DNA from 4 places in the Streptomyces sp. NPDC029044 genome. Region 3 is predicted to be linked to each of the others. Evidence: riboswitches for the same ligand, from Rfam matches in the RefSeq annotation. Region 3 holds a riboswitch; each other region holds the start of a gene.

Region 1 (7,152 bases), on a different contig from region 3:
TACGTCGTGCGGGGCAGGGAGACGCCCGCGGCGCGGTACGCGGCCTGGACGAGACCCGAGCAGTCGAAGGCGTTCGGGCCGGTGGCGCCCCAGACGTAGGGGCTGCCGAGCTTCTGGTAGGCGTAGGAGACGGCGGCGGCGGCGCGGGAGTCGGTCGCCCGGGACGAGGCGGAGCCGGGGGCCGCGAGGGTCTCCCGTGCGCCCGTCGAGCGCGAGGCGCGGTCCTGGTACGTGCCGGACAGGGAACGTTCCTGCGGGCCGAGCCGGGACAGCAGCTGGCGTGCTGTGCCGAGCTTGCCGGTGATCGTCTTCTTGTGCTGCTTCAGCTCCGCCCGGCGCGACTTCAGGGACGTCAGCTCGATGTGGGCGGCCCCGCGCAGCTGCTCGATCTCCCGGAGCTGCTTGCGCACACCCGCGACGGCGGCGTTCTGCCGGCTGCCGGCCCGCTCGACGAACTCGGCGTTCTCCAGGTACCGGTCGGGATCGTCGGAGAGGGCGAGCTGCACCGCGGGATCGAGGCCGCCCGCCCGGTACTGCGCGGCGGCGACCGAACCCAGGGCCTCCCGGGCGGAGTTGAGCCGCTCCTCTTTGCGCGCCGCCTGGTCCTGGAGGTTTCTCAGCCGCTGCCCGGCTGCTTCGGCCTTCTCCTTCGCGCCGTTGTACTTCTCGGTGGCTACCTCCGCCTCCTGGTACAGCTTGTCCACCTTGGCTTTGACCTGGCCGGGGGTGAGCTGTGGTTCGGCGTGTCCGGTTCCGTCGAAACCCGTCGCCGTCGCCGCGCCCGCGAGGGCGATCGTGGCGGCCGTACGGGCCTTGCCGCCACCCATCGAGCGCTGTCGGGGCTTGCGGTGCGCTGCCACCTGGGGGCCACGTCCTTTCCTCGACCGCCGACGGGTGCGTGCGGCCGCCGGGGGGAGCGGACGGGCGGCCTGCGCGTCCGGCGACGGCCCGCACAGGGGGAGCGGATCGCCGCCGGACCTTTTCGGCGGTGGTGTCCGACTGCCGCCCCTGGCCCGGGCGGCGGTGGGGAGCCGGTCACCTGGTGGAGGACGCTAAACGCCGCCGTGATGGGCCGGTGGCAGGTGTGCGGAAGTGTCCCGAGAGGACCGGCGGTGACCGTATGCGACCGTGGTCCCGTCTCGACGCCGACTGCTTCACTCAGCGTGATGACCGATGCGCCGAATCGTGAGCGAGTGACCGTGATCGGGTGCTATGGGGCGCATATATGCATCACTGGGCCGGTGTCGGGCGGTCCGGGGGCCCTGATTAGGCTCCGGCCTCATGGACGTACTCATCCACCTCTTCGTCGGCCTCCACATCATCGGCATCGCCTCGCTCCTGGGCGGCTTCCTCACCCAGATGAAGGCGATGGGCGAGGGTACCGCCCGCTACACCCCCGCGATGCTGCACGGCGCGCTCACGATGCTGGTCACCGGTGTGGTCCTGGTCGGTCTCAACCAGGCCGACGACCAGTCCGTGAACAACATCAAGATCGGCGTGAAGCTGGCCCTGCTGGTCGTGATCCTCGGCCTGGTCTATGTGAAGCGGGACGACGAGAAGGTGGACAAGGGCCTGTTCGGCCTGGTCGGTCTGCTGACGACGGCGAACATCTTCATCGCCGTGCTCTGGACCTGACCCGGGAGCGCCGGGCGCCGGCCCGGGCCGAGGTGAGCGCCCAGGCGGTGCACCCGAGCCAGGCGGCCACCGCGACCCACAGCAGCACCTCTCCGGCGGCGTCGAGCCAGGGGACGTCCAGGGCGGCGGCGACCGCCAGGGTGGCCGCGGCCGTCACCACCGCGGCGAACACGGTCGCCCAGCGCCGCACGTCGTAGTGGTGGCGGGGCCAGAAGAGCTCCGCGAGGAGCAGGGCGACGCAGGCGACCAGCGCGAGCACGAGCAGCGTGACGCACGTCGTGCGCAGGACGTCGGTGTTGTCCTCGTTCCACAGGTACAGGCGCGCGCTGTCGGCGCTGAGGAGTTGCGCCCCGGCCAGCGCGGAGACGGCGAGGGCGCCGGCCGCGAGCCAGTGGTCCCCGCGCCCCTCCTCCACCTGCCGGGGCTGGAAGCGGAACAGGGCGAAGCCGTAGAGCGCGAGGCCCAGCCAGAACAGCACCAGGGCCGCGTGGGCGAGCCAGGCCGACGTATCGGCCGCGGCGAGCGTGGCGCCGAGCACCGCGAGCCCCTGGGTGGCCACGCAGCGCAGGAACACCGTGCCGCGCCGCCCGCCGGCCTCCGCGGTGAGCAGCACCGCCCAGAGCAGCATCGCGAGCGCCAGCAGCGCCTCGGCGAGGAGCTGAAGGCCGGCCGCGGAGAACCCGGTGCCGAGGACGGCGGTGGCCGCCACGGCCGTGAGCGCGGCCGGCGTCTGCGCCCGCAACCCGCCCCGTGCCCGCTGGGCGAGGCCCGCGGCCGCCACCAGCCAGGCCGCGCAGGCCAGGGCGAGGGCGATGCGGGAGAGGACCGCGTACCCCGCCGAGTCGAGACCGACCGACACGACGCCGGTCGCCAGCGCGTACGTCGACCACCAGGTGGCAAACGGGGAGGGACCCGACATAGCGCCGATGCTAGAGAGCGCCGCACGCGTTACGGGAGGGGCACGCGCGCGTGCCCCTCGAAAGGCGTGACGAGACCTCTCAGGCCGGCCGCACCACGCTGTGGATGGCCGACTCGCCGTCGTAGTAGACCGACTCCTCGCGCACGTACGTGCCGGGCTTCGGGGCGTGGATCATCATGCCGTTGCCGATGTAGATCCCGACGTGGGTGACGTCGTCGTAGAAGAAGACCAGGTCACCGGGCTGGGCCTGGGAGAGCGGGACCGTGGTGCCGGCGTTCACCTGGTCGTAGGTGGTGCGCGGCAGGGTGACGCCCGCGGCCTTCCAGGCGGCCTGGGTGAGGCCGGAGCAGTCGTAGGAGCCGGGGCCGACGGCGCCCCACACGTACGGCTTGCCGATCTGCGCGCGGGCGAAGGCGAGCGCCTTGTCGGCCTTGGTGGCGTACGAGGAGTCGGCCGGGGCCGTCGAGGAGGACGAGCCGGAGTCCGCCGAAGCCGACGACGAGGAGCCGCTGTCCTGCTGCTGGGCGGCCTCCTCCCGTGCCTGCTGCTGGGCGGCCTGCTGCCGGGCCAGCTCGTCGGCCTTGCGGGCCGCCTCCTCCTGCTTCTCCTTCTCGATCGCCGCGAGCCGGGCCTTCTCCTCGGCGGTCAGCTTCGACATCAGCCGGCGCGCGTCGGCGAGCTTGCGCTGGACGGTCGCCTTGGCGGTCTTCAGGTCGCCCTGCGACTCGGTGAGCGCCTCCAGGCTCTCGGTGGCCTCCTGGCGCTTCTCCATCGTCTCGGACTGCTGTGCGATGTAGTCGTCGACCGCGACCTTCTGGCGGCCCGTCATCCGGTCCATCAGCTGGGTCTGGTCGAAGTAGTCCTGCGGGGTGTCCGCCAGCAGGAACGTCGCCGTGTCCGGGGCGGCGGCACCGGTTCGGTACTGGGCGGAGGCGAAGGACCCCAGCTCCTCGCGCGCCTCGTTGAGCTTCTGGGTGCGCTTCGCGACGTCGTCGACGAGGGCGTCGGCGCGTTTGCGCTGCTTCGCCGTCTTCTCCTTGGCCGCGTTGTACTTCTCGGTCGCCGACCCCGCCTGGCGGTAGAGGTCGTCGACCTTCTTCTCGACTTCTTCCAGGCTGGGCTTGTCGTCGGCCTCGGGGGCGGCATTGGCCGACTGGGACAGCAGGGCGACGGAGGTGAGGGCCGCCGTTGCGAGGGCGGGGGTCCGTATGCCTGCCACGCGCGTACCCGTAGGACGCGACTTGCGGTGCGACGCCAAGGGAGGCGACTCCTTCCACGTTCCGCCTACCGGGTTAGCTGTCGGGTTCGGGCGGGTGGTTCGGAAGGTTTGCCCTACGGCCTTCTCCGCACAGGGAGTCGGGCCGATTCACCCCAGGTTCACGGTTGGGTCCCCGGCTCCGGCTGCCGCTGCGGCACACCGGACTCGGCGGAGGCCGCGCGGCCCGGCGACGTTCGCCGGTGGGGGTCATGCGGCCTGGTCGCACGGTAGCCAACTCGTGTGGCCCCTGTGAAGGTTGATGGGTGATATGCCCGATACATTTTCGTGACCTCGGTCATGAACGTTGCCGAGTGTGAACGGCCGAGGGGGACTGGTCCTGTTTCATCCATGATTGCGGGGGGTGTAGCAGGTCGTGATCATGCGGTCATGGAGGGCGACAATGCGCCGCCGGCCGGCTGGCGGGGGCCCGGGCGCCCGGCGATGTTCTCAGGGCGGCGGCGGGCTGTCAGTGGGGCGCCCTAGACTCGGAGAGCGATGAGCAGCCTCTTTGACGACAGCTTCCTGGCGAACCTCCAGGCCCAGCGGGGCCCCGCGGACGAGCCCCCGCCGCCGCCCGAGGACGATCACGTTCCGGAGCCGATCCCGGACGATCTGTTCGGCGGGAAGTTCGACGCGCCCCCGGACCGGGACGCCTACTACCGGGACGGCGCGCCCCGCCCGGTCGTGGACACCGCCGCGCTGCTGGAGGGGCTCAACGACAACCAGCGCGCCGCCGTCGTCCACTCCGGCTCCCCGCTGCTCATCGTGGCCGGCGCCGGCTCCGGCAAGACCCGCGTGCTCACGCACCGCATCGCCCACCTGCTCGCCGAGCGCGGCGTGCACCCGGGCCAGATCCTCGCGATCACCTTCACCAACAAGGCCGCGGGCGAGATGAAGGAGCGCGTCGAGCAGCTCGTCGGCCCGCGCGCCAACGCCATGTGGGTGATGACGTTCCACAGCGCGTGCGTGCGGATCCTCCGCCGCGAGAGCAAGAAGCTCGGCTTCACATCGAGCTTCTCGATCTACGACGCCGCCGACTCCAAGCGCCTGATGGCCCTGGTCTGCCGAGACCTGGACCTGGACCCCAAGCGCTTCCCGCCGAAGTCCTTCAGCGCCAAGATCAGCAACCTGAAGAACGAGCTGATCGACGAGGAGGACTTCGCCGCCCAGGCCACCGACGGTTTCGAGAAGACCCTCGCCCAGGCCTACGCCATGTACCAGTCGCGGCTGCGCGAGGCGAACGCCCTCGACTTCGACGACCTGATCATGACGACGGTCAACCTGCTGCGTGCCTTCCCGGACGTCGCCGAGCACTACCGCCGCCGCTTCCGGCACGTGCTGGTCGACGAGTACCAGGACACCAACCACGCCCAGTACGCCCTCGTCCGGGAGCTGGTCGGCACCTCCGAGCACCCCGTCGACGTACCGCCCGAGGCCGAGGTCCCGCCCGCCGAGCTGTGCGTCGTGGGCGACGCCGACCAGTCGATCTACGCCTTCCGCGGCGCGACGATCCGCAACATCCTCCAGTTCGAGGAGGACTACCCGGACGCCACGACGATCCTGCTGGAGCAGAACTACCGCTCCACGCAGACGATCCTCAGCGCCGCCAACGCGGTCATCGAGCGCAACGAGTCCCGCCGTCCCAAGAACCTGTGGACCAACGCCGGCTCCGGCGCCCGGATCACCGGCTACGTCGCCGACACCGAGCACGACGAGGCGCAGTTCGTCGCCGACGAGATAGACCGCCTCACGGACGCCGGCGAGGCCAAGGCCGGCGACGTCGCCGTCTTCTACCGCACCAACGCCCAGTCCCGCGTGTTCGAAGAGGTCTTCATCCGCGTCGGCCTGCCCTACAAGGTCGTCGGCGGCGTCCGCTTCTACGAGCGCAAGGAGGTCCGGGACGTCCTGGCCTACCTGCGCGTGCTCGCCAACCCCGAGGACTCGGTGCCGCTGCGCCGGATCCTCAACGTCCCCAAGCGGGGCATCGGCGACCGCGCCGAGGCGATGATCGACGCCCTGTCCCAGCGGGAGAAGATCAGCTTCCCGCAGGCGCTCAAGCGCGTCGACGAGGCGTACGGCATGGCCGCGCGCTCCACCAACGCCGTCAAGCGGTTCAACACGCTGATGGAGGATCTGCGCACCATCGTCGAGTCCGGCGCCGGACCGGCCACGGTTCTGGAGGCCGTGCTGGAGCGCACCGGATACCTCGCCGAGCTCCAGGCCTCCACCGACCCGCAGGACGAGACCCGGATCGAGAACCTCCAGGAACTGGCCGCCGTCGCCATGGAGTTCGAGCAGGAGCGCGGCGAGGACGAACAGACCACGCTGTCGGACTTCCTGGAGCAGGTCGCGCTGGTCGCCGACTCCGACCAGATCCCCGACGAGGAGGACGGCGACGGCGTCATCACCCTGATGACCCTGCACACGGCCAAGGGCCTGGAATTCCCGGTCGTCTTCCTGACCGGCATGGAGGACGGCGTCTTCCCGCACATGCGCGCCCTCGGGCAGACCAAGGAGCTGGAGGAGGAGCGGCGCCTGGCCTACGTCGGCATCACCCGTGCGCGGGAGCGGCTGTACCTGACGCGGTCCACCCTGCGCAGTGCCTGGGGCCAGCCCTCGTACAACCCGCCCTCCCGGTTCCTGGAGGAGATCCCGCCGACCCACGTGGAGTGGAAGCGGACGGGAGCGACCGCGCCCGCGTCCTCCGGGCCGGTCTCGGCGGTGGCGGCCTCGCTGTCGTCGTCCCGCTCGCGCTCTTCGGCGTCGGGCGCCTCCGGTTTCGCCACGCGGCGCACCTCGGAGAAGCCCGTGGTGTCCCTGGCGGTCGGGGACCGCGTCACCCACGACCAGTTCGGGCTCGGGACCGTCGTCGCGGTCAAGGGCACGGGCGGCAACGCCGAGGCGACGATCGACTTCGGGGACACCAAGCCGAAGCGGCTGCTGCTGCGGTACGCGCCGGTGGAGAAGCTGTAGTCCGGTGAGGTGAGCCCCGCCGGCCGGACCGGCGGGGCAGGCGGGACGTTACGTCGGGTCGACGCCGTGGCTGCGCAGCCACGGGAGCGGGTCGATCGCCGAGCCGCCGGCCGGGCGCACCTCGAAGTGCAGGTGAGGGCCGGTGGAGTTGCCGGAGTTGCCCGAGCGGGCGATCGGATCGCCCGCCTTCACGGTCGTACCCGAGGGGACCGTGTAGGTGGAGAGGTGGCAGTACCACGTCTCCGTGCCGTCCTTGGCGGTCACGATCATCATGTTGCCGTACGCGCTGTTCCACTGGGTGCGCACGGTGCCGTCGGTCGCGGCCATCACGGTCGTGCCGTACGAGACGGGGAAGTCGATACCGGTG
Region 2 (7,152 bases), on a different contig from region 3:
CACCGGCCGCCCCTGCGGCTCGCTCATGCTGCTGCGATCCGGATCTGACGCCGACCATTGTGGACCGCCGCACTGACAAGCGGGACCAGGACCCGGTCTCCGGCGCCCGCCGGGCCGTCCGGAGCCCGGCGGGAACGGTCGCCCGTGCTCGCTCTCGGCGTACGCCGCCCGGGAACTCCACCAGGGCTTCGCACGCTTGCATACAGTGGCAGGACCGGCAGGAATCGGCGGTTGTGAAGACCGCTCCGCGATCGAAGGGACGTACATGCCCATGGGTCACACGGCCACAGCGCAGGCAGGCTCCGGGGGCCTGACAGCGACCGAGCACCGCCTGGCCAACGGCCTGCGCGTGGTGCTCTCCGAGGACCACCTGACCCCGGTCGCGGCGGTGTGCCTCTGGTACGACGTCGGCTCGCGCCACGAAGTCAAGGGGCGCACCGGTCTGGCTCACCTTTTCGAGCACCTGATGTTCCAGGGTTCCGCCCAGGTCAAGGGCAACGGCCACTTCGAGCTCGTCCAGGGCGCGGGCGGCTCGCTGAACGGCACGACCAGCTTCGAGCGGACCAACTACTTCGAGACCATGCCCGCCCACGAGCTGGAGCTCGCCCTCTGGCTGGAGGCCGACCGCATGGGCTCGCTGCTGACCGCCCTCGACGACGAGTCGATGGAGAACCAGCGGGACGTCGTCAAGAACGAGCGCCGCCAGCGCTACGACAACGTCCCGTACGGCACCGCCTTCGAGAAGCTGACCGCGCTCGCCTACCCGGAGGGCCACCCCTACCACCACACCCCGATCGGCTCCATGGCCGACCTGGACGCGGCGACCCTGGAGGACGCGCGCGCGTTCTTCCGCACCTACTACGCGCCGAACAACGCCGTGCTCTCCGTGGTCGGCGACATCGACCCGGAGCAGACCCTCGCCTGGGTCGAGAAGTACTTCGGCTCCATCCCCGGCCACGACGGCAAGCCCGCCCCGCGCGACGGCTCGCTGCCGGAGACCATCGGCGGGCAGCTGCGCGAGGTCGTCGAGGAGGAGGTCCCGGCGCGCGCCCTGATGGCCGCCTACCGGCTGCCGCACGACGGCACGCGCGCGTGCGACGCGGCCGACCTGGCCCTCACCGTCCTCGGCGGCGGCGAGTCCTCCCGCCTCTACAACCGGCTGGTGCGGCGCGACCGTACGGCCGTGGCGGCCGGCTTCGGCCTGCTGCGGCTCGCCGGTGCGCCCTCCCTGGGCTGGCTGGACGTGAAGACATCCGGTGACGTGGAGGTCCCGGTCATCGAGACCGCCATCGACGAAGAGCTCGCCCGGTTCGCCGAGGAGGGCCCCACGGCCGAGGAGATGGAGCGCGCCCAGGCCCAGCTGGAGCGCGAATGGCTGGACCGGCTCGGCACGGTCGCCGGCCGCGCCGACGAACTGTGCCGGTACGCCGTGCTGTTCGGCGACCCGCAGCTCGCCCTGACCGCCGTCCAGCGTGTGCTGGAGATCACGGCGCAGGAGGTCCAGGAGGTCGCCAAGGCCCGCCTGCGGCCCGACAACCGCGCGGTGCTCGTCTACGAGCCGACCGCCCCCGAAGCCCCCGCCGACCAGGACGAGAACGAGGAGGCGGCCCGGTGACCGAGCTCGCCACGATGGACTTCCACCCCCGGCCGCAGTCGGGCGACGCCAAGCCCTGGGCCTTCCCCGCCCCCGAGCGCGGCACGCTCGACAACGGCCTGACGGTGCTGCGCTGCCACCGCCCCGGCCAGCAGGTCGTCGCCGTGGAGGTGCTGCTCGACGCCCCCCTGGACGCCGAACCCGCCGGCCTGGACGGTGTGGCCACGATCATGGCCCGGGCCTTCTCCGAGGGCACCGACAAGCACTCCGCCGAGGAGTTCGCCGCCGAGCTGGAACGCGCGGGCGCCACCCTCGACGCGCACGCCGACCACCCCGGCGTCCGGCTCAGCCTGGAGGTGCCGGCCTCCCGGCTCGCCAAGGGGCTGAACCTGATCGCCGACGCGCTGAGGGCGCCCGCGTTCGCCGACAGCGAGGTCGAGCGGCTGGTCACCAACCGCCTCGACGAGATCCCGCACGAACTGGCCAACCCCTCCCGCCGCGCCGCCAAGGAGCTCTCCAAGGAGCTGTTCCCCTCGGACGCGCGCATGTCGCGGCCCCGGCAGGGCACCGAGGAGACGGTCGCCGCGATCGACTCCGCGGCCGTCCGCGGCTTCTACGAGAAGCACGTCCGCCCCGCCACGGCCACCGCCGTGGTCGTCGGCGACCTCACCGGCATCGACCTCGACGCCCTGCTCGGGGACACCCTGGGGGCCTGGACGGGCTCCTCGGCCGAGCCGCGCCCGGTGTCGCCGGTGACCGCCGACGACACCGGCCGGGTCGTCATCGTGGACCGCCCCGGCGCCGTCCAGACGCAGTTGCTGATCGGCCGGGTCGGCCCGGACCGGCACGACCGCGTGTGGCCCGCGCAGGTGCTCGGCACGTACTGCCTCGGCGGCACCCTCACCTCACGCCTGGACCGCGTCCTGCGTGAGGAGAAGGGCTACACCTACGGCGTACGGGCGTTCGGCCAGGTCCTCAGGTCCGCCCCGGACGGCACGGGCGCCGCGATGCTCGCCATCAGCGGCTCCGTCGACACGCCCAACACCGGCCCCGCCCTGGAGGACCTCTGGACGGTGCTGCGCGCCCTCGCTGCCGGAGGGCTGACCGACGCCGAGCGGGACGTCGCCGTGCAGAACCTGGTGGGTGTGGCTCCGCTGAAGTACGAGACGGCCGCGGCGGTCGCGAGCACGCTGGCCGACCAGGTCGAGCAGCACCTGCCCGACGACTACCAGGCCGCGCTGTACCGCCGGCTCGCCGCGACCGGAACGGTGGAGGCCACCGCGGCGGCCGTGAGCGCCTTCCCGGTGGACCGCCTGGTGACCGTCCTCGTCGGCGACGCGGCGCAGATCAAGGCGCCTGTCGAGGCCCTGGGCATCGGCGAAGTCACCGTGGTCGCGGCCGAGTAGCGGCACGCGCGCAGGGGCCCTGGTTGTCTTTCGAGGCACCAGGGCTCCTTTATGCCCGAATTGGTACGGAGGTTGCCTGTCTGCCCTGTGGGATGCGCTACAAACACCGGGATTCGTTTGGGAATTGAAAGTGGCGCCGCTTAGCGTCGTCCGGGCTGTTCGTCAGGCAGTGCGCCGCACCCGCGGCACCGGACAGTCATCGCCGAGTCCCCGTACGGCGCGAGCCAGGGGAGCCGGGGACCCACCGCAGTCCCTGGGGTGAATCGGGCGCCCGCGCGAGTCGCGAGGGAGTCCGTAGGAGACCTTCCTGCTCCGAACCCGTCAGCTAACCCGGTAGGCGAGAGGGAAGGAAAGGACCAGCCACTACATGGCGTTCACTCGCGCCACCGGGAAGCACCGTCGTCCCAGCAGGATCCAGCGCGGCACCGCCCGGGCGGCGGGCGTCGCGGCCCTCGCCACCACCGGCGTGATCGGCACCGTGGCGGCCCCTGCGGCCTTCGCCGCCGAGCCCAGCCCCGAGCAGACCGGCCTCACCCCGGTCGTCACCATGGGCGACACCGTGGCCCAGCAGATCGACGCCCAGGCGATCGCGCAGCAGCAGGCCGCCGACGAGGCCGCCGCCAAGCAGAAGGCCGAGGAGGCCGCGCGCAAGCGGGCCGCCGAGCTGGCCGAGAGGGCCAAGGAAGCCGCCGAGAAGGCCCGCGAGGCCAAGGAGCGCGCCGCCCGCGAGGCCGAGCGCAAGCGCCTCAACGCCTACGTGGCCCCGATCTCCGGCTCGTACGTCTCCACCAGCTACAAGGCCAGCAGCGGCCTGTGGTCCTCCGGCAGCCACACCGGTGTCGACTTCCACGCCGCCAGCGGCACCTCCGTCCACGCGGTCGGCGCGGGCACCGTCGTCGAGGCCGGCTGGGGCGGCTCGTACGGCAACCAGGTCGTGATCAAGATGAACGACGGGACGTACACCCAGTACGGCCACCTGTCCTCGACCGGCGTCTCGGTGGGCCAGCGGGTCACCCCCGGCCAGCAGATCGGCCTGTCCGGCGCGACCGGCAACGTCACCGGCCCGCACCTGCACTTCGAGGCCCGTACGAGCCAGGAGTACGGCTCGGACATCGACCCGGTCGCCTACCTCCGCTCGCACGGCGTGAACGTCTGACCGGAACCTCCGCGCTGTTCCCGAAGCCCCGGCTCCCCGAGCCGGGGCTTTCGGCGTTTACAGCGGCGGCTTGTCCAAAAAATATCCCTGGATTCCCGATGGCCGTCGGAAATTCCGGCTCATTGCAATAGAGTCACGGAACGGACGCCACTCGCTGGCGTTTCACGGGGATTAAGGGGAGGTCGGTCATGCGTATTCCCGCGCACTCGGTGTGCACGGCCATCCGGGACGACATCGTCGCGGGCGTCCACGCACGCGGCAGCCGGCTCACCGAGGAACTCCTCGCGCGCCGCTACGGCGTCTCGCGGGTACCCGTCCGGGAGGCGCTGCGCACCCTGGAGGCCGAGGGCTTCGTGGTGACCCGGCGGCACGCGGGCGCGTGCGTGGCCGAACCCACCGAGCAGGAGGCGGGCGACCTGCTGGAGATGCGCATGCTCCTGGAGCCGCTCGGTGCGGCCCGCGCGGCCCAGCGCCGCACCGAGGCGCATCTGAAAGTCCTGCGCGGCTTGGTCCGGCTGGGCCAGGAGCGGGCCCGCCGCGGCAACAGCGACGACCTGCGCTCCCTCGGCGGCTGGTTCCACGAAACGCTCGCCCAGGCCTCCGGCAGCCCCGCACTGACCTCGATGCTCACCCAGCTCCGCCACAAGATCGCGTGGATGTACGCCGTGGACGCGCCGGCCAGCCCGGTGGAGTCCTGGACGGAGCACGGCGCGATCGTGGACGCGGTGGCGCGCGGGGACGGCGAGCGCGCGCGGGCGGTCACGGCGCTGCACGCCGAGCGCGCGACGGGCGCGCACCGCCTGCGCTTCGGCTCCGGCAGGGAGTCCGCCGACCGTGTGAGGAACTCGCAACATCCCGTAAACACGGCGAGCCTGCGGCATTAACACGGCGGCCGTATACAAAGAGCAGCCAATTCATGAAGGCCTATTTTCCGTGCCCGGAAACGGGGAATTCCAGAATGTCCCGCTCCTTGTCCGCCGGGAATGGCGAAGGGCCCGCCCCGGTGAATCAGGGCGGGCCCTTCGCTGTGCGCCGGAACGGCGCACGGGACATCAGACGGTCTCGGGCAGTTCCTCGAGACCCTCGGAGACCAGCTTGGCCAGCCGGTCCAGGGCGGCGTCCGCGCCCTCGGCGTCGGAGGCCAGGACGATCTCCTCGCCCCCCTGGGCGCCGAGGCCCAGGACGGCCAGCATCGAGGCCGCGTTGACGGGGTTGCCGTCAGCCTTGGCGATCGTCACCGGGACGCCTGCGGCCGTGGCGGCTCGGACGAAGATGGAGGCGGGGCGGGCGTGGAGACCCTCGGCCCAGCCGACGTTGACGCGGCGCTCAGCCATGTGTTGCTGCCCTTCGGTGTTCAGGGTTGTCTAGACCAGTTTCCCATATCGTGAAGCCCACCAGGAGCGGTCCTCGCGTTCCACTCCAGGGGTGCCGTCGGATCGCGGCCTCGACCCGACTGACGCCCTCCACAGACTGCGTCGCGCCGCTGTCGGACGCTAGCCGTACTCTGGGGCCCATGCAGACCTCGCCGGACCGGCACGAGTATCCCGCCCACTGGGAAGCCGACGTGGTGCTGCGCGACGGGGGCACCGCGCGCATCCGGCCCATCACCGTTGATGACGCCGATCGCCTGGTCAGCTTCTACGAGCAGGTCTCCGACGAGTCGAAGTACTACCGCTTCTTCGCGCCGTACCCTCGCCTGTCCGCCAAGGACGTCCACCGCTTCACGCACCACGACTTTGTGGACCGGGTGGGACTCGCGGCCACCATCGGCGGCGAGTTCATCGCCACCGTACGCTACGACCGGATCGGCGCGGACGGAACGCCCGCGTCCGCACCCGCCGACGAGGCCGAGGTCGCCTTCCTCGTGCAGGACGCCCACCAGGGCCGCGGGGTCGCCTCCGCCCTGCTCGAACACATCGGGGCCGTCGCCCGTGAGCGCGGCATCCGCCGCTTCGCCGCCGAGGTGCTGCCCGCCAACACCAAGATGATCAAGGTGTTCACGGACGCCGGCTACACCCAGAAACGCAGCTTCGAGGACGGCGTCGTCCGTCTGGAGTTCGACCTCGAACCCACCGACCGCTCCCTCGCCGTGCAGTACGCCCGCGAACACCGCGCCGAGGCGCGCTCCGTGCAGCGGCTCCTCGCCCCCGGCTCGGTCGCCGTCATCGGCGCCGGGCGCACCCCCGGCGGCGTGGGCCGCAGCGTCCTCGGCAACATCCGCGACGCCGGGTTCACCGGCCGCCTCCATGCCGTGAACAAGGCCCTTCCCGAAGGGCAGAAGGAGCTCGACGGCGTGCCCGCGCACCGCTCGGTGCGGGACATCGACGGCCCGGTCGACCTCGCCGTCGTCGCCGTGCCGGCCGAGCAGGTCACCGAGGTCGTCACCGAGTGCGGCGAACACGGCGTACAGGGGCTCGTCGTGGTCTCCGCGGGGTACGCCGAGAGCGGCCACGAGGGGCGCGAACGCCAGCGCGCCCTCGTGCGGCACGCACGCACGTACGGCATGCGCATCATCGGCCCCAACGCCTTCGGCATCATCAACACCTCCCCGCAGGTACGGCTCAACGCCTCCCTCGCCCCCGAGGTGCCGCGCCCCGGCCGGATCGGCCTGTTCGCCCAGTCCGGCGCCATCGGCATCGCCCTGCTGTCCCGGCTGCACCGGCGCGGCGGCGGCGTCACGGGCGTGACCGGCGTCTCCACCTTCGTCTCCTCCGGCAACCGCGCCGACGTCTCCGGCAACGATGTCCTTCAGTACTGGTACGAGGACCCCGACACCGACGTCGTCCTCATGTACCTGGAGTCCATCGGCAATCCCCGCAAGTTCACCCGCCTCGCCCGCCGGACCGCCGCGGCCAAGCCCCTGGTCGTCGTCCAGGGTGCGCGGCACGGCGCCGCTCCCCAGGGGCACGCCGTGCGGGCGACCCGCCTGCCGCACGCGACCGTGTCGGCGCTGCTGCGCCAGGCCGGCGTCATCCGCGTCGACACCATCACCGAGC
Region 3 (7,152 bases):
GAGGCATCCGCGGCAGCCTTGATGGTGGCGGCGGACAGACCGCGGAACTCGGGGTGCTGGCTGACCTTGGTGGCGACGACGACGTCCGCCCGGTTGCCGCGGGACTTCAGCCAATGGCCGAGCACGGTCTCGGACTCACCGCCCCGGTTGCCCTCGACCCAGGCCGAGTAGGAGTCGGCGGTGTCGACGAAGTTGCCGCCGGCGGCGGTGTAGGCGTCGAGGACGGCGAACGACTGGTCCTCGTCGGCGGTCCAGCCGAAGACGTTGCCGCCGAGGGCGAGTGGGAACACCTCGAGGTCGGAAGGGCCGAGCTTACGCAGATGAGTCATGCTCCACGTCAACGCCGTTACCGGAGCGGCCCATTCCCCTACTCCGCCGTACACGCCGGAAAATCCGGCAGCCCTGACGTCGGGGGGTCGTCGTCAGGGCCGCCGGTGCTTCAACGGGTGGGTACGGCTTACGGGTTCAGTCCCTTGCCCCGCAGCCACGCCATCGGGTCGATGCCGCTCGCGGAGCCGCCGGAGTGGACCTCCAGGTGAAGGTGGGCACCGGTGACGTTGCCGGTGGCGCCCACACGGCCGATGACGTCGCCCGTGCTGACCTTCTGGCCGACGCTGACGCCGATGGAGGACTGGTGCGCGTACCAGATCTCGGTGCCGTCATCGAGGGTGAGGACGGTCTTGTAGCCGTACGAGCCGTTCCAGCCGGCCTCGGTGATGGTGCCGCTGTGGACGGCCTTGATCGGCGTGCCCGTGGGGGCGGCGAAGTCCAGGCCCGTGTGGTAGCCGGAGGACCAGTAGGCGCCGGCCTGGCCGAAGCTGGAGGTGATGGTGTACGAGGAGGTCGGCAGCGTGAACTGCTTGGCCAGGGCGGCGAGACGCTCGGCCTCGGCCTTCTTCCTGGCCTCCTCCTCCGCCTTCTCCTTGGCCGCGGCGGCCTTGGCCTTGGCTTCCCTCTCCGCCTTGGCGACCGCTTCCGCGGCTGCCTTCTCGGCGGCGGCCGCGGCGTCCTGGGCGGCCTTGGTCTCGATCTGGTCCTGCTGGTGCTCGACCTGGGCCATGATCCGGGCGCGCAGCGCCTCGCCCGCGCCGGCGCCGGAGGTGCTCTTGCCCTGCTCGGTGGCGGTCGTGGCGGTGCCGAGGCTGCTGAGCGGGGTGGCGGAACCTTCGGGGGTGTCGTCGTCCGAGATGAGGGAACCCACCGAGGGCAGGTCCGGGACGGAGATGGACACCGGGGGCTTGCCGGTCTGGGCGCTGGCCATGCCGCCGGCACCCACGGCGGCTATGACGCCGACACCCAGGACGGTGGAGCTGCGGGCGAGACCTCCGCCGCGCTGCTTGGTGACGCGATGCCGGCCACGGACGGGACGGATGGACTCCTCGGTGGGGTTCCACTCCTGGAACGGGCCCTCGTCGGTGCGCTGACCGCCGTAGCCGAAGGTGTCGGTCTCGCGCTTCGGCGCGAACGGGGCCGCGGGGGCAGGCCGGTTGGACGCCACGTGGGCGTACTCCTTTCCTTCCTTCTCGCCTACCGGGTTAGCTGACGGGTTCGGAGCAGGAAGGTCTCCTACGCGCGTATACCGGCCGTGCTTCCACGGTGGTATCCGCCCGATTCACCCCAAGTGGTGGTTCCCCGGTTCCCTTTCGGGATTCGGCGCGTGCGCACGGAGCCGCCTTCTGTGACGGCTGGGACGACCGCGCTGCGTTATCGAACGTTAATGGAGGCGCGAGGGGTATTCCAGCGATTCCGCTTGATCATTAACCTTTTTCACGCGGACTTACCTGCCATGACCGGAGTAAATCGGGCGAGTTGACCGCTTCGCAAGTGACTGACGAGTTTTGACGGTGCATCAGTTAACGCGCGCAGCGGGGTGGTTCGGTCACCGACCGTAATGAGGTGCGGGGAAATGCACCGAGGGCCGGAATCCTTTTGGATTCCGGCCCTCGGCCTTCAGTAGCGGGGACAGGATTTGAACCTGCGACCTCTGGGTTATGAGCCCAGCGAGCTACCGAGCTGCTCCACCCCGCGTCGTTGTGACACCAGTGTACGCCATCCGCGGGACCACTCGTGCACACCGCTCGGAGCGGCCCGTTCTCAGCCCGGCAGGTGGCGGTTCGGGGCCTTGGCCCGCTCCTCGTGCTCCGGGAGGACGACGACCTCCACTCCGCCGGCGGCCAGGAGGCCGCTGCCGTCCGCGGCCGTCACGAAGGTGTCGGGCTCGCGCCAGGCCGTGACGACCCGCCGTACGCCCGCGTCGAGGATCAGCCGGGCACAGGGGGCGGGGCGGGAGGCGCGGCGGGCGCAGGGCTCCAGGCTGCTGTACACCGTCGCGCCGGGCAGGCGCGGGTCGGCCGGGTCGAGCTTCGCCAGGGCCGCCTCCTCGGCGTGCACGACCGGGTCACCGGCCTCGCGGGAGTGACCGCGGGCCAGTTCCGTGCCGTCGGCGGCGACCACGACCGCGCCCACGCTGAACGCCGTGTCCGACGGCGGGCAGCGCTCGGCCAGGTCGCAGGCGAGGGCCAGCCAGTGGTGGTCGGCGGCGACGGGCAGGGCACCGGTGCCCGGGGCGGTCGGCTCGTAGCGCATCAGGACCACGTCCTCGATCCGCCGCGACTCCAGCAGCCGGAGCCGGCCGCCCTGGTAGCCGCCGGGACCGAAGAGGCGGGGTGCCCCGGGGTCGCCCACGAAGAGCGGGGCGAGGACGAGCTGGAGTTCGTCGGCGAGACCCTGGGTGAGGAGCTGGGTGTGGATCAGGCCGCCGCCCTCGACCATGAGCCGCCGCACGCCCCGGACGTCGTGCAGGTGCGTGAGCAGCCGCCGCCAGTCGAGGTCGGCGCCGAGCGGGACGACGTCGGCGGCCAGGCCCGACGCGCGGGCGCGTTCGGCGCCCCGGTCGGTCGTGTAGAGGAGCTTCTCGCCGCCGGTGTGCCAGAAGCGGGCGTCCGGGTCGAGGTCGCCGGAGCCGCTGACGGTGACCTTCAGGGGGTACTCCGGTTTCCCGGCGGCCCGGCGGGCGGCCCGGCGTTCGCCGGAGTTCACCAGGAGCCGCGGGTTGTCGGCGCGGATGGTGCCGGCGCCGATCAGGATGGCGTCGACACCGGCCCGGACCTCGTCGACCCGGTCGAAGTCGGCCGGGCTCGACAGGAGCAGGCGGTCGGGTCCGGTGTCGTCCAGGTAGCCGTCGAGGGAGACGGCGGCGGACAGCAGGACGTACGGGTGAGGCATCGACGCTCCGCGGCTGGTCGGGACGGCGGGACTGGACGGGGTCACCAAGGCGGACAGGGCCGCCAAGACGGGACAGGGTCACCAAGACGGGCTTGGTTCAAGTTTGAAACAAACCTACACTGGTGGCATGACGACTCGCTGGCTCACCCCCGAGGAGCAACGTGCCTGGCGCGCGTACGTCGCCGCCTCCCTGCTCCTGGAGGACGCGATCGACCGGCAGCTCCAGCAGGACGCCGGCATGCCGCACCTGTACTACTCCATCCTGTCCGTCCTGTCCGAGTCCCCGGAACGGAGGCTGCGCATGACCGATCTCGCCGAGCGGCTGAAGATCACGCGCAGCAGGCTGACGTACGCGGTGACGCGGCTGGAGAAGGACGGCCTGCTGCGGCGCGAGGCCTGCCGGTACGACAAGCGGGGCAGCATCGCCGCACTGACGGACGAGGGCTTCGCGGTGCTGGAGCGGGCGGCGCCCGGGCATGTCGACACCGTGCGGAGCTTCCTGTTCGACCGGCTCAGCGAGGAGCAGGTGGGGCAGCTGGAGGAGATCTCCGCGGCGATCGCGCAGGGCCTCCAGGAGGACGGCTCGCGCCCGGCGGCGGACGAGGTGCCGTGGCGGCGGAGGTCATCACCGGCCTGTTCGTGACGAGCGTCACAGGGGGCCGGATACCGATTGCTTGAAGTTTGAAGCACGAGTAGGGTTCCGGAAGTGGATCTGCTTCAAATCTGAAGCAGTACGGCTGTGCAGCCGAACAGGAAACGGAACCCGGAGGCCCCGCATGCCCGACACCCCCGCCGTCATCGCCACCCCGCGCTCCCGCGTCCGGGTCCCGCTGCGCTTCCACGACGGCTACGAGGCCGACGCCGAGCTCGTCACCTTCCACGGGCTGGCCGACGGCCAGGAGCACGTGGCCGTGGTCCTCGGCGAGCCCGGCCCGGTCCCGCTGGTGCGGCTGCACTCCGAGTGCCTGACCGGGGACGTGTTCGGCTCCGCCCGCTGCGACTGCGGACCCCAGCTGCGCGAGGCGGTCGAGGCCATCGCCGAGCGCGGTGGCGTGCTGCTGTACCTCCGCCAGGAGGGCCGTGGGATCGGCCTCTACAACAAGCTCGACGCGTACGCCCTCCAGGACGAGGGGCTCGACACGTACGAGGCGAACGCGGCACTGGGGCTGCCGGAGGACGCCCGCGACTACACGGCCGCGGCCCAGATGCTCCGCGCCCTGGGCATCGGCGAACTGGACCTGCTCTCCAACAACCCCGACAAGGCGGGCCAGTTGCGGGCCCTGGGCGTCGACGTCCGCGACCGGATCCCCACGGGCGTCTTCACGACCGCGCACAACGTCCGCTACCTGCGCGCGAAGGTCCTCCAGACCCAGCACACGCTGCCGCTGGCCGCGCTGACGGAGCTCAGCGCCGGCTGAGCCGCCCCCGGTCCGGCCGGGCGCCGAACCGGGCTGCTTGCCATGCGGTTCATCGGGTACAGCCTTTGGAAGAGGGCGACCTCATCCGTACCCGGAGCTTTATGGAAGTGACCGTTTCGTGACCGATCTCGGCGGCCCCGGCGACCACCGGGTGAGGAGACCGGGCGATGACCCGGAATCCGTCGCCTCGCAGATCACCGATGCCGTGGAGAGCCTGACGGCGCTGTGGTCGGCCGCCGCCCAAGAGGCGTCCCTGCGCCTGTCGCTGCACCAGTTGCGGGCGCTGCGCACCGTCCAGGCGGCGCCGGGGCTGAATCTGACGGCCCTGGCGGACGGCCTGGACATCGGCCTCCCCACGGCCAGCCGCCTCTGCGACCGCCTCGGAGCGGCCGGCCTGCTGGAACGCATCCCGCACCCCGACACCCGCCGCGAGGTGCAACTGTGGCTCACGCCACACGGACAGCACGTCCTGTGCGACGTCGCCGCCCGCCGCGCCCAGGCCCTGACGGCAGCGCTGTCGGCCATGCAACCGGCCGAACGGGCCGCGCTGAGCAGGGGATTGCGGGGCTTCCTGACGGCCCGGAACGCGCTGCCGCCCGATGCCGGCAGGCCGGAGAACCCCTGAGCGACAGAACGGGCCGCGCCGGCCATCCCCGGTCGGGACGGACGGGCCGCACGGGCCGGCCCGAGTGAGGTGCCGACCGAGACTTCAGGCTCCCGAGCCGTGACGGCTCACGCCGCCGGCGGTCAGGACCGCCACGCACGTGTCGTCCCGCGTCGGCCGGGCCGCGCTCCCCGCGTCGCGGAGCACCACCGCGGCCGCCACCGCCGGGTCACAGCCGGGCAGTACGCCGTCGTCGGGCGGCGTCCAGCGGCTCGGCAGGCCGTCGCTGTGGAGGACCAGCAGGCTGTCCGCACCCCAGGGCACCCGCTGCACCGGCACGGACGCCGGCGCCTGCGCGCCCACGATGCCCGGGTGGGACAGCAGCGGCTTCCACGCGCCGTCGGTCCGCAGCCGGGCGCCGATGTTGCCGATCCCGGCGAAGCTCAACTGCGCTTCCCGTATGTCGAGTTGCGCCACGGCGACGGCGGCGCCCCGGGAGGGGCGCAGGGTTCGGCCCAGACTCCGCAGGATCTCGACGGGTGGCAGCTCCGCCAGGCCGCGCAGCTCCTTCACCGCCGCGGTGGAGGCCTCGGCCGCCTTCGCCCCGTGCCCGAGCCCGTCGGCGAGCAGCAGGGTCAGCCGGTCCCCGCCGCGCACCCGGCCCCAGGCGTCCCCGGACTGCTCGGCCCGGCCGAGGGGGACGTTGACACCCCCGGTCCGCGGGCCCAGCGGGGGCGGCCCCTGGTTGCGAACGGCCGGCTCGTGGCCGATCCGCGCCATCACGACGGTGCCCCGGCCCGGTGCGCTGTGCAGATCGAAGTCGTTCGCTATGCGCCGGCACGTCCCGAGCCCGGCTCCCAGCGAAGCCGCGACGGTCGTGCTGTAGCCGTCGCGCATCGCCGCCGCGACGTCGGGGATGCCGGGTCCGTGGTCGAGCGCGACGAGTTGCACGGCCGCCCGCTGCCGGCCGTCGTCGTACGCCCGCTCGACGAGGTTGATCAGCACGCGCCCGCCCTCCGCGTGCCGCAGCAGGTTGGTCGCCAGCTCCGTCGCCACGAGCGCGGCGGTCGCGGTGCGGTTCGGGGGCAGGCCGGCACGGGCGCTGGCCTCCTCGGCCGCCACGCGCACGTCCCGCACCCGCGTCGAGTCGTCCTCCACCGGCACGTCCCAGACCCTGCTCATCACGGCACCGTCCGGGAGGGCGGTACGACGGTGGCCCAGGCGGTGACGGTGACGGTGGTCCCCTCACCGGGCCGGCTGTCCACCTCGAACTCCTGCACCAGCCGCTTGGCGCCGCTCAGGCCCAGCCCCAGCCCGCCGCCGCTGGTGTAGCCGTCGGTCAGCGCCTGGTCCAGGTCCCGGATGCCGGGCCCGGTGTCGACGAAGTCCAGCCGCAGCCCGTGCGACTGCCCGGCGTCCAGCGGGGTGAGCCGCACGTGGCCGCCCCCGCCGTGCACGAGGGTGTTGCGGGCCAGCTCGCTCGCCGCGGTGACGAGCTTGGTCTGCTGCACCAGCCCGAAGCCGAGCTCGGCAGCGGCCTGCCGGACCTGCTGCCGCACCCACGCCAGATCGGCGTCCGAGCCGATCGGCAGGTCGGCCGGACCGGCATGGCGGGAAGCCTGCATCATGGACTCCCCTCGCCCCGGCGCGTGGTGACGCCGAGCAGTTCCATCGCACGTTCGACATCCAGGGCCGTCCGCAGGCCGGGCAGGGTGAGCCCCAGCTCGACCAGCGTGATCGCCACCGCCGGGCGCATCCCGGCCAGTACCGTACGGGCCGCCAGCAGCTTGGCCCCGGCGGCGATCTCCGCGAGGACCCGGCCCAGGAACGAGTCGACGATCTCCACACCGGAGATGTCGATCACGACGCCGCTCACCCGGGAGTGCGAGATCCGGGCCGTGATGT
Region 4 (7,152 bases), on a different contig from region 3:
GCCGACGTGGTCATCTCGCCCCCTGAGCGGTCTTCACCCCATGAGCGGTCTTCGCCCGCTGAGCCGTCTTCTCCCGCACCGCCGCACGCAGCGCGTACCGCGCCCGTACATACCCGACAGGCCCGTAGACCATCCCCCTGCGCTGCAACCGCGACAGTCGCCGCGGCCACGGGTGGGTCCGCACGTTGTGATCGCCGGGCGTGCCCGTGCCGTCCGCCGGCTCCGTCTCGCGTACCGCCGTCAGCGTGCGGGCGTGGGCGAGGCCGCGGGGCAGCCTCGCGAGGAACGCCGGCAGCAGCGCGGGCCGGTTCACGAGCACCGCGGTGAGGTACGCCGTGAGCCCGGCGCCGTAGCCGTACGCCTGGGTCTCCAGGTCCCGCCAGGTCTCCCGGTGGTGGTGCCAGACCAGGGCGTACGGCGTGTAGCGCAGCCGGTGGCCCTGGGCCAGGACGCGCACGAAGCCGTAGAGGTCGTCGCCGCCCCGGGCGGCCGTCCCGGCGCCGGTGGCCGGGTCGAAACCGCCGACGGAACGCAGCACCGCCGTCCGGAACGCCATGTTCGCGCCCGAACCGAACCGCCCGGCCGTGAACGGGAACAGCGGCTCGTCGCCCGGCGGGCACGCGGGGTCGTACGTCCTTGGAGTGAAGCCCTTCGCGAAACCGCCGTGGCTCTCCAGCAGGACCTGCGCCGGGGTGGTCAGCCGCGCGGGCAGGATCAGCCCGGTGCAGCAGCCGAGCCCGGCGTCGGCGGCGAAGGGCGCGCTCAGCTCGGTCAGCCAGCGCGGGTCGGCGACCACGTCGTCGTCGGTGAAGGCGACCACCTCACCGCGCACGGCGTCCAGCCCGGCGTTGTGCGCGCCCGCGAGCCCCGGAACAGGCTCACGGACGTACCGCACGCGCTCGGCGTACTTCCGCTCGATCAGCTCCCGCGTCTCACTCGTGACGGGCGCGTTGTCGACGACGACGATCTCGAACCGCGGATGGTCCTGCGCCAGCAGCGAGTCCAGCGCCCGGGCCAGCTGCCCGGCGCGCTCCCGGGTGGCGACGACGACACTCGTGAACGGCGGCTCCCCGGGTGCGCCGAAGACGGCCGGCCCGCACTCCACCCGCGCCCGCTCCGCCAGCACGGCCCTGGCATCCGCCCCCTCAGGAACCCGCCCCAGCAGGGTGCCCACGGGCCGGCCACCCCGCTTGACCAGCACGAACACCTCGCCGTGCGTCACGGGCGGGCTCCCCGGGCCGGGTCTGAGCACCGCCTCGTCACCATCGAGGTCCAGCTCGGCGACCTGCACCGCCCCGATGTCAAGGAACCGCCGGATCTCTTCCTGCGCACGCGCCGAACCGGCCATGCGCCCACCCCCCTCGTGTGTCAGGTACGGCGCAGCCGAGCCGCGCCCTTCAGCGTCCGCGCGGCCAGCGACGCGAGCCGCGGCCTGCTGCGGACGAAGCTGTGCGCGCGGCGCGTGGGCTCGCGGCTCAGCCAGTGCAGTGCCGCGCCGGCCCCCGGCCGGGTCACCGCACCCTCGTACACGGGCAGTTCGCCCGTCCTCAGCGCGTTCTTGTACTCGGCCGCGCCCCGCCCCAGGTCGAGCATGCCGATGCCGTCGGCGGCCGCCGCCTCGGCCATGCGCAGGTGCAGCACGAGACCCGGCGAGAACTTCGCGAACTCCGGGTCGTAGGCCGGGAACCAGCAGGCCAGCACCGAGGACGAACGCAGCCCGAAGTGCGCGGCGACGGGCCGCTCACCGGCGTAGAGCACCGACAGCGTGCCGCTGCACTCCGGCGCGCGAGTCCGGGCCAGCTGCCCGACGAGCCGGGTGATCCACTCCTGGGCGAACCGGTCCCGGCGGCCGGTCCTGCGGTACTGGGCGGACTTCCACTCCATGAGCGTGCGCAGCGCGGCCGGTTCGCGCTCGTCGAAGACGAACCGCAGCTCGCCGCCCTGCCGGCCGAGCCTGCGCTCCTTGGCCAGGGTGGTCTTCAGGAACTTCGGCGACTGCGAGCGCAGCACCGACTCGTACGTCTCGTAGCCCTTCTCCACGTCGATGACGTAGGTGGCGTGCTCCTCGGCCGCGTACCGGACGAACAGTCGCTGCTCGGCCTCCAGATTGTCGAAGGCGAAGCTCGACACCGAGCAGGCCCTCAGCAGCCGGCCGGTCTCCAGGTCCAGGCCCGGCCGCAGGATCGCGCCCTGCGCGTCCGAGACACCGAGCCCGATCGCCCGGCCCTGCCCCAACGGGCCGCGCTCATAAGGCAGGAACCCGGCCGCTTCCGGCCCCTCGTACACCACGGCCACCCGGGCCCCCGGCCTGACCCGGCCGACGGCTTCGGTGAACTCCGGCTCCATGAAGGGGTTGCGCGGTGCCTCGGAAGCCGCGCGCAGCGCACGCCAGCGTTCCCTCTCCCCTTCGCCGAGCTCCCCGGGCACGGCCACGCGAATGCGCCCACTGCTCAACCCGACCCCCCGATCAAGTCCCCCCTGGACACTTGGAAGGTACCGCTCGATGCGGCCTCACGGGTAGGTAGCGGAGCATGTTGTTGCCAACCGGTGCAGAGGCCTTCAACCGGGCAATCGGCGTCCGTCGTACGATGAAACGAAGGGGCGCGCTGTCCGTATTCTCTGATCATGGCCGCACCCATCGCATATTCACTCATCGCCACCGACCTGGACGGGACGCTGCTGCGCGGCGACGACACCCTGTCCGACCGGTCCCTCGCCGCGCTCGCGCGGGTGGCGGACGCCGGTGCCCAGCACCTCGTGGTGACGGGCCGGCCGGCGCCCAGAGTGCGGCCGCTCCTGGACGACCTCGGTGCCACGGGGCTCGCGGTGTGCGGGCAGGGCGCGCAGGTGTACGACGCGGGCACGGACCGGCTGCTGTGGTCCATCACCCTGGACCGGGAACTGGCCGAGACCGCCCTGGGCAAGATCGAGGCCGAGGTGGGGCAGGTGTACGCGGCGGTCGACCAGGACGGGGTCGACGGGCTCACGCTGATCGAGCCGGGCTATCTGATGCCGCACCCGACCCTGCCCGCCGTGCGGGTCGAGAGGCGCGACGAGCTGTGGGGCGAGCCCATCAGCAAGGTGCTGCTCCGCCATCCCCATCTGTCGGACGACGAACTGGCGGCGACGGCCCGCTCGGTGGTCGGCTCACTGGCGACGGTGACGATGTCGGGGCCCGGCACGGTCGAACTCCAGCCGTGCGGGATCACCAAGGCGACGGGCCTGGCGCTGGCCGCCGAGCATCTGGGACTGCGCCCGGCGGACACCATCGCCTTCGGTGACATGCCCAACGACATCCCGATGTTCGACTGGGCCGCTCACGGGGTGGCGATGGCCAACGCCCATCCCGAACTCAAGGCCGTGGCCGACGAGGTCACCCTGTCGAACGAGGACGACGGCATCGCCGTCGTCCTCGAACGACTGCTGGGCGAGCCGGCTCAGTACGGGCCGTTGACGTTGTCGATCGAACCGTAGCGGTCGGCCGCGTAGTTGCAGGCCGCGGTGATGTTGGCGACCGGGTCGTACGGGTCCCACGACGTGCCGTCGACGTGGTAGGCCTGGAAGGTCGGGTCGATGGTCTGGAGCAGACCCTTCGACGGGGTGCCCTTGGCGGCGTTGGAGTCCCAGTTGTTGATCGCCAGGGGGTTGCCGGACGACTCGCGCATGACGTTGCGGTAGATGCCGTCGTAGGACCCGGGGATCCCCTTCTGAGCCATGATGTCCAGCGCCTCGCGGATCCACCCGTCGAGGTTGTTCGCGTAGGTCTTCGCGGACGCCTGGGTGGCCTGGGCGACACCGCCGGCGGGCTTCGCGGCCGGCTTGGCGGGGGCGGACGACTTGGTCGCCGTCTTCTTCGCGGCGCTCGTCTTGGTGGTCTTCACCGTCAGCTTCAGACCCGGGTGGATCAGCTTCGGGTCGTCACCGACGGCGGCGCGGTTGTCCTTGTAGAGCTGCTTCCAGCCGCCCGAGACGTCGTACTTGTCCGCGATGCGGGCCAGCGAGTCGCCCTTGACCACGGTGTACGTGAGGGACTTGGCGGGCTGGGCCGCCTGCGGCACGGACTGTGCGGCGGCGGGTGCGCTCTGGGGCTCGGCGGCGCTCGCGTACGTGGCACCGAGGAGCGGCAGGGTGAGTGCTGCTCCGCCGGTACCGGCGGCGATGAAGCCTCGGGTCAGCGGGTTGGTTCTGGGGCGACGGTGCTTGCCTCGTCCGGCCATGGCGATATTCCTCTCCGGCGCCTGCGAGGTGAGCTGTCGGGTTCGGGCCGGGAGGTGCCCGGCCGCGTACGGCGCTGTGTGCCGTGCGCGGCTTCACCCCGAGCCGTGCCGCTGTGCGGACCGGCGACTTACCTGGGTCCCCCGCTCCTGCCCTGCGTGAGTGAGTCGGTTCCTGTGGGGAGTCCGGGCGGCGGCAGGATTGGGCGTCCGCCGGACAGGCCGGGAACGTATGCGAGAGCACATGTCGGGAACAAGCACCTCAGTCACATATCGCGCGGTTGACCTTGGTCGGAGGTGTTTGGGCCGCTTGATCCTTTGCGGAAGCCAAGGCTCAACTGGCTCTGCGGGAAAGGCGGTACGGGTCGATGCCGAGGTGGGGCGGAAAGGGGGAACAAGTGATTCAACTCACTGATCACGAGGCTGTGGGGCAATTCCCGCCAAGGGGAATTCGCCTACTCATCACGGCAAATCGTGCATAGTTCGCTACCTATGGGTAAGTCGATTTATATCTGTTCTTATAGGTTGATCGAAAACATAACGGTCGTGATCGGATACCGCCCGGCCTGTAACCCTGGGTGCTGGCGGTGATCGAAACGTGACCGGATACGCTGGCCGGAGTGAGGGCAGCGACCTATCGACAATCCGCGTAATCACCGGCAGACACAGCAGACAGGAGACCCCTCGTGACCGACGTCGGGCCGTTCGGGCTGAGCGTGCGGGACCAGGCTCTGGAAGCCGATGTCCAGGCCGGACTGGCGGCTGTCGAGGAAGGCTTGCTCGAGGCCACCAAGAGTGAGGTGCCCTTCATCACGGAGGCCGCCCAGCACCTGGTGCGGGCCGGGGGCAAGCGGTTCCGCCCGCTGCTGGTGATGCTCTCCGCCCAGTTCGGCGACCGGTACGCGCCCGGGATCGTGCCGTCGGCCGTCGTCGTGGAGCTGACCCACCTCGCCACGCTGTACCACGACGACGTGATGGACGAGGCCTCCGTGCGCCGCGGCGTCGCGAGCGCGAACACCCGCTGGGGCAACTCCGTCGCGGTGCTCACCGGCGACTTCCTCTTCGCCCGCGCCTCGCACATCCTGGCCGACCTCGGCCCCGAGGCCGTGCGGGTGCAGGCCGAGGCGTTCGAGCGCCTGGTGACCGGCCAGATCCTGGAGACGGCAGGACCGCAGGACGGCCGGGACCCCGTCGAGCACTACCTGGACGTGCTGGGTGGCAAGACCGGCTCGCTGGTCGCGGTGTCGTGCCGGTTCGGCGCGATGATGTCCGGCGCCGACGACACGGTCGTGGACGTCCTGACCCAGTACGGCGAACGGCTCGGCGTGGCCTTCCAGCTCGCCGACGACGTCCTGGACATCGCCTCCGACTCCCACGAGTCCGGCAAGACCCCCGGCACCGACCTGCGCGAGGGCATCCCCACGCTGCCGGTGCTGCGGCTGCGCGAGCGGGCGGCCCGGCTCGGGCTCGCCGAGGACATCGCCCTGTGCGAGCTGCTCGACTCCGACCTCACCGACGACGCCCGGCACGCCGAGGCCCTGCGTCTGCTGCGGGCCCACCCGGCGCTGGAGCAGGCCCGGCGGGACACCGTCCGCTACGCCCAGGACGCCCGTTCGGCGCTCGCGCCCCTGCCGGAGTGCACCGCGAAGACGGCGCTCCTGGAGCTGTGCGACGCGGTGGTGCACCGGGCCGGCTAGTCCGCCTCCCCCGCCCGACCCCTACGGGTAGGGGGAGAAGCCGCCCTTCCGTGTCATACCCCAGCAGTACACGGAGTTGAGTCCGGGGTCTGACGTATCTCCCTGGCCGATTTGGTCAGATGGTCACCACGGAAGAACACCACTCCTCACCTGTTCGGGTGAGAATGGCGGCTCAGGGACGAGTGCGTGGACGACACGGACAGCCGCCGCCGACCACGGAGGTAGGGCACACATGGCACCGTACGCATCCGACGACAGCACGACCGCCGGAGAGGTCGACGAGCAGCGCTCCGGGCGGCGCAAAGCCGCGCGGTACATCGTCCCGGTCACGGTGGTGGGGGTGGCCGCCGCGACGATCGGGCTGGTGCCCGCGCTCGCCGACTCCGGGGACCCCGACCTCCCGAAGATCACCGCACAGCAACTCATCGAGAAGATCGCGAAGTCGGACGTCCAGCAGCTGTCCGGCACGGTGAAGATCAGCACGGACCTCGGCCTGCCGGACCTCGGCGGCCTGGAGTCGGGCCTGCTGTCCGGCGCCGCGGGCAAGGGCGGGGGCGAGGACGGCTCCTCCGCCGACCCGACGGCCAAGCTCACCGAACTGGCCTCCGGCACGCACACCCTGCGCGTCGCCGTCGACGGCCCGGACAAGCAGAAGCTGTCGCTGCTGGAGAACGCCGCCGAGTACAGCGTCATCCACAACGGCAAGGACGTCTGGGGCTACGACAGCAAGTCCAACGAGGTCTACCACGGCACCTCCGACAGCCCCGAGCGCGGCAAGGACCAGCAGCCGCCGGCCACGCCCGGGGACTTCGCCGAGGAGGCCCTGAAGGCGGTCGACGACACCACGTCCGTGACCGTGGACGGCACCGCCCAGGTCGCCGGCCGGGACGCCTACAAGCTGGTCGTGAAGCCGAAGCAGTCCGGCTCGACGGTCGGTGCGATCACCGTCGCCGTGGACGCGAAGACCGGCCTGCCGCTGAAGTTCACCCTGACCCCGGCGAGCGGCGGCGCGGCCGTCGTCGACGCGGGCTTCACGAAGGTGAGCTTCGCCGAGCCGGCCGCCTCCACCTTCGACTTCACCCCGCCCAAGGGCGCGAAGGTCACCGAGGAGAAGGACGCCGGCAAGGGCTCGGGCGAGACTCCGCGCACGGCCCCCGGCAAGCCCTTCGCGCTCGGTGAGGCGCCCGGCCACCAGGCCGGAAAGGGCCCCGGTGGCCACGACGGCATGAAGACCATCGGCG

What was found. A riboswitch is a leader RNA that binds a small molecule or an ion and turns the genes downstream of it on or off. The one in region 3 is predicted to bind cyclic di-AMP.
Region 1: it holds a riboswitch for cyclic di-AMP, as region 3 does, so the genes downstream of both, AB0E85_RS06905 (NlpC/P60 family protein) here and AB0E85_RS03390 (M23 family metallopeptidase) in region 3, are expected to answer to the same signal.
Region 2: it holds a riboswitch for cyclic di-AMP, as region 3 does, so the genes downstream of both, AB0E85_RS16080 (M23 family metallopeptidase) here and AB0E85_RS03390 (M23 family metallopeptidase) in region 3, are expected to answer to the same signal.
Region 4: it holds a riboswitch for cyclic di-AMP, as region 3 does, so the genes downstream of both, AB0E85_RS11770 (transglycosylase SLT domain-containing protein) here and AB0E85_RS03390 (M23 family metallopeptidase) in region 3, are expected to answer to the same signal.

The regions. Positions count from the first base shown of each region.
Region 1 covers NZ_JBEZWN010000005.1:127,807-134,958, forward strand. The annotation lists gene AB0E85_RS06890 (NlpC/P60 family protein) at 1-860, opposite strand, end outside; gene AB0E85_RS06895 (hypothetical protein) at 1,282-1,635, shown strand; gene AB0E85_RS06900 (hypothetical protein) at 1,613-2,554, opposite strand; gene AB0E85_RS06905 (NlpC/P60 family protein) at 2,634-3,812, opposite strand; cyclic di-AMP (ydaO/yuaA leader) riboswitch at 3,820-3,993, opposite strand; gene pcrA (DNA helicase PcrA) at 4,308-6,785, shown strand; gene AB0E85_RS06915 (M23 family metallopeptidase) at 6,834-7,152, opposite strand, start outside.
Region 2 covers NZ_JBEZWN010000016.1:43,955-51,106, forward strand. The annotation lists gene AB0E85_RS16070 (pitrilysin family protein) at 272-1,615, shown strand; gene AB0E85_RS16075 (pitrilysin family protein) at 1,612-3,000, shown strand; cyclic di-AMP (ydaO/yuaA leader) riboswitch at 3,191-3,355, shown strand; gene AB0E85_RS16080 (M23 family metallopeptidase) at 3,368-4,156, shown strand; gene AB0E85_RS16085 (GntR family transcriptional regulator) at 4,345-5,040, shown strand; gene AB0E85_RS16090 (HPr family phosphocarrier protein) at 5,209-5,490, opposite strand; gene AB0E85_RS16095 (GNAT family N-acetyltransferase) at 5,670-7,152, shown strand, end outside.
Region 3 covers NZ_JBEZWN010000003.1:3,109-10,260, forward strand. The annotation lists gene AB0E85_RS03385 (aldo/keto reductase) at 1-329, opposite strand, end outside; gene AB0E85_RS03390 (M23 family metallopeptidase) at 458-1,498, opposite strand; cyclic di-AMP (ydaO/yuaA leader) riboswitch at 1,510-1,666, opposite strand; tRNA gene AB0E85_RS03395 (tRNA-Met) at 1,955-2,028, opposite strand; gene AB0E85_RS03400 (dihydrofolate reductase family protein) at 2,095-3,225, opposite strand; gene AB0E85_RS03405 (MarR family transcriptional regulator) at 3,353-3,868, shown strand; gene ribA (GTP cyclohydrolase II) at 4,002-4,643, shown strand; gene AB0E85_RS03415 (MarR family transcriptional regulator) at 4,762-5,268, shown strand; gene AB0E85_RS03420 (ATP-binding SpoIIE family protein phosphatase) at 5,353-6,429, opposite strand; gene AB0E85_RS03425 (anti-sigma regulatory factor) at 6,429-6,872, opposite strand; gene AB0E85_RS03430 (STAS domain-containing protein) at 6,872-7,152, opposite strand, start outside.
Region 4 covers NZ_JBEZWN010000010.1:46,670-53,821, reverse strand. The annotation lists gene AB0E85_RS11785 (glycosyltransferase) at 11-1,348, opposite strand; gene AB0E85_RS11780 (GNAT family N-acetyltransferase) at 1,369-2,433, opposite strand; gene AB0E85_RS11775 (HAD family hydrolase) at 2,626-3,474, shown strand; gene AB0E85_RS11770 (transglycosylase SLT domain-containing protein) at 3,438-4,217, opposite strand; cyclic di-AMP (ydaO/yuaA leader) riboswitch at 4,223-4,398, opposite strand; gene AB0E85_RS11765 (polyprenyl synthetase family protein) at 4,901-5,911, shown strand; gene AB0E85_RS11760 (DUF2092 domain-containing protein) at 6,144-7,152, shown strand, end outside.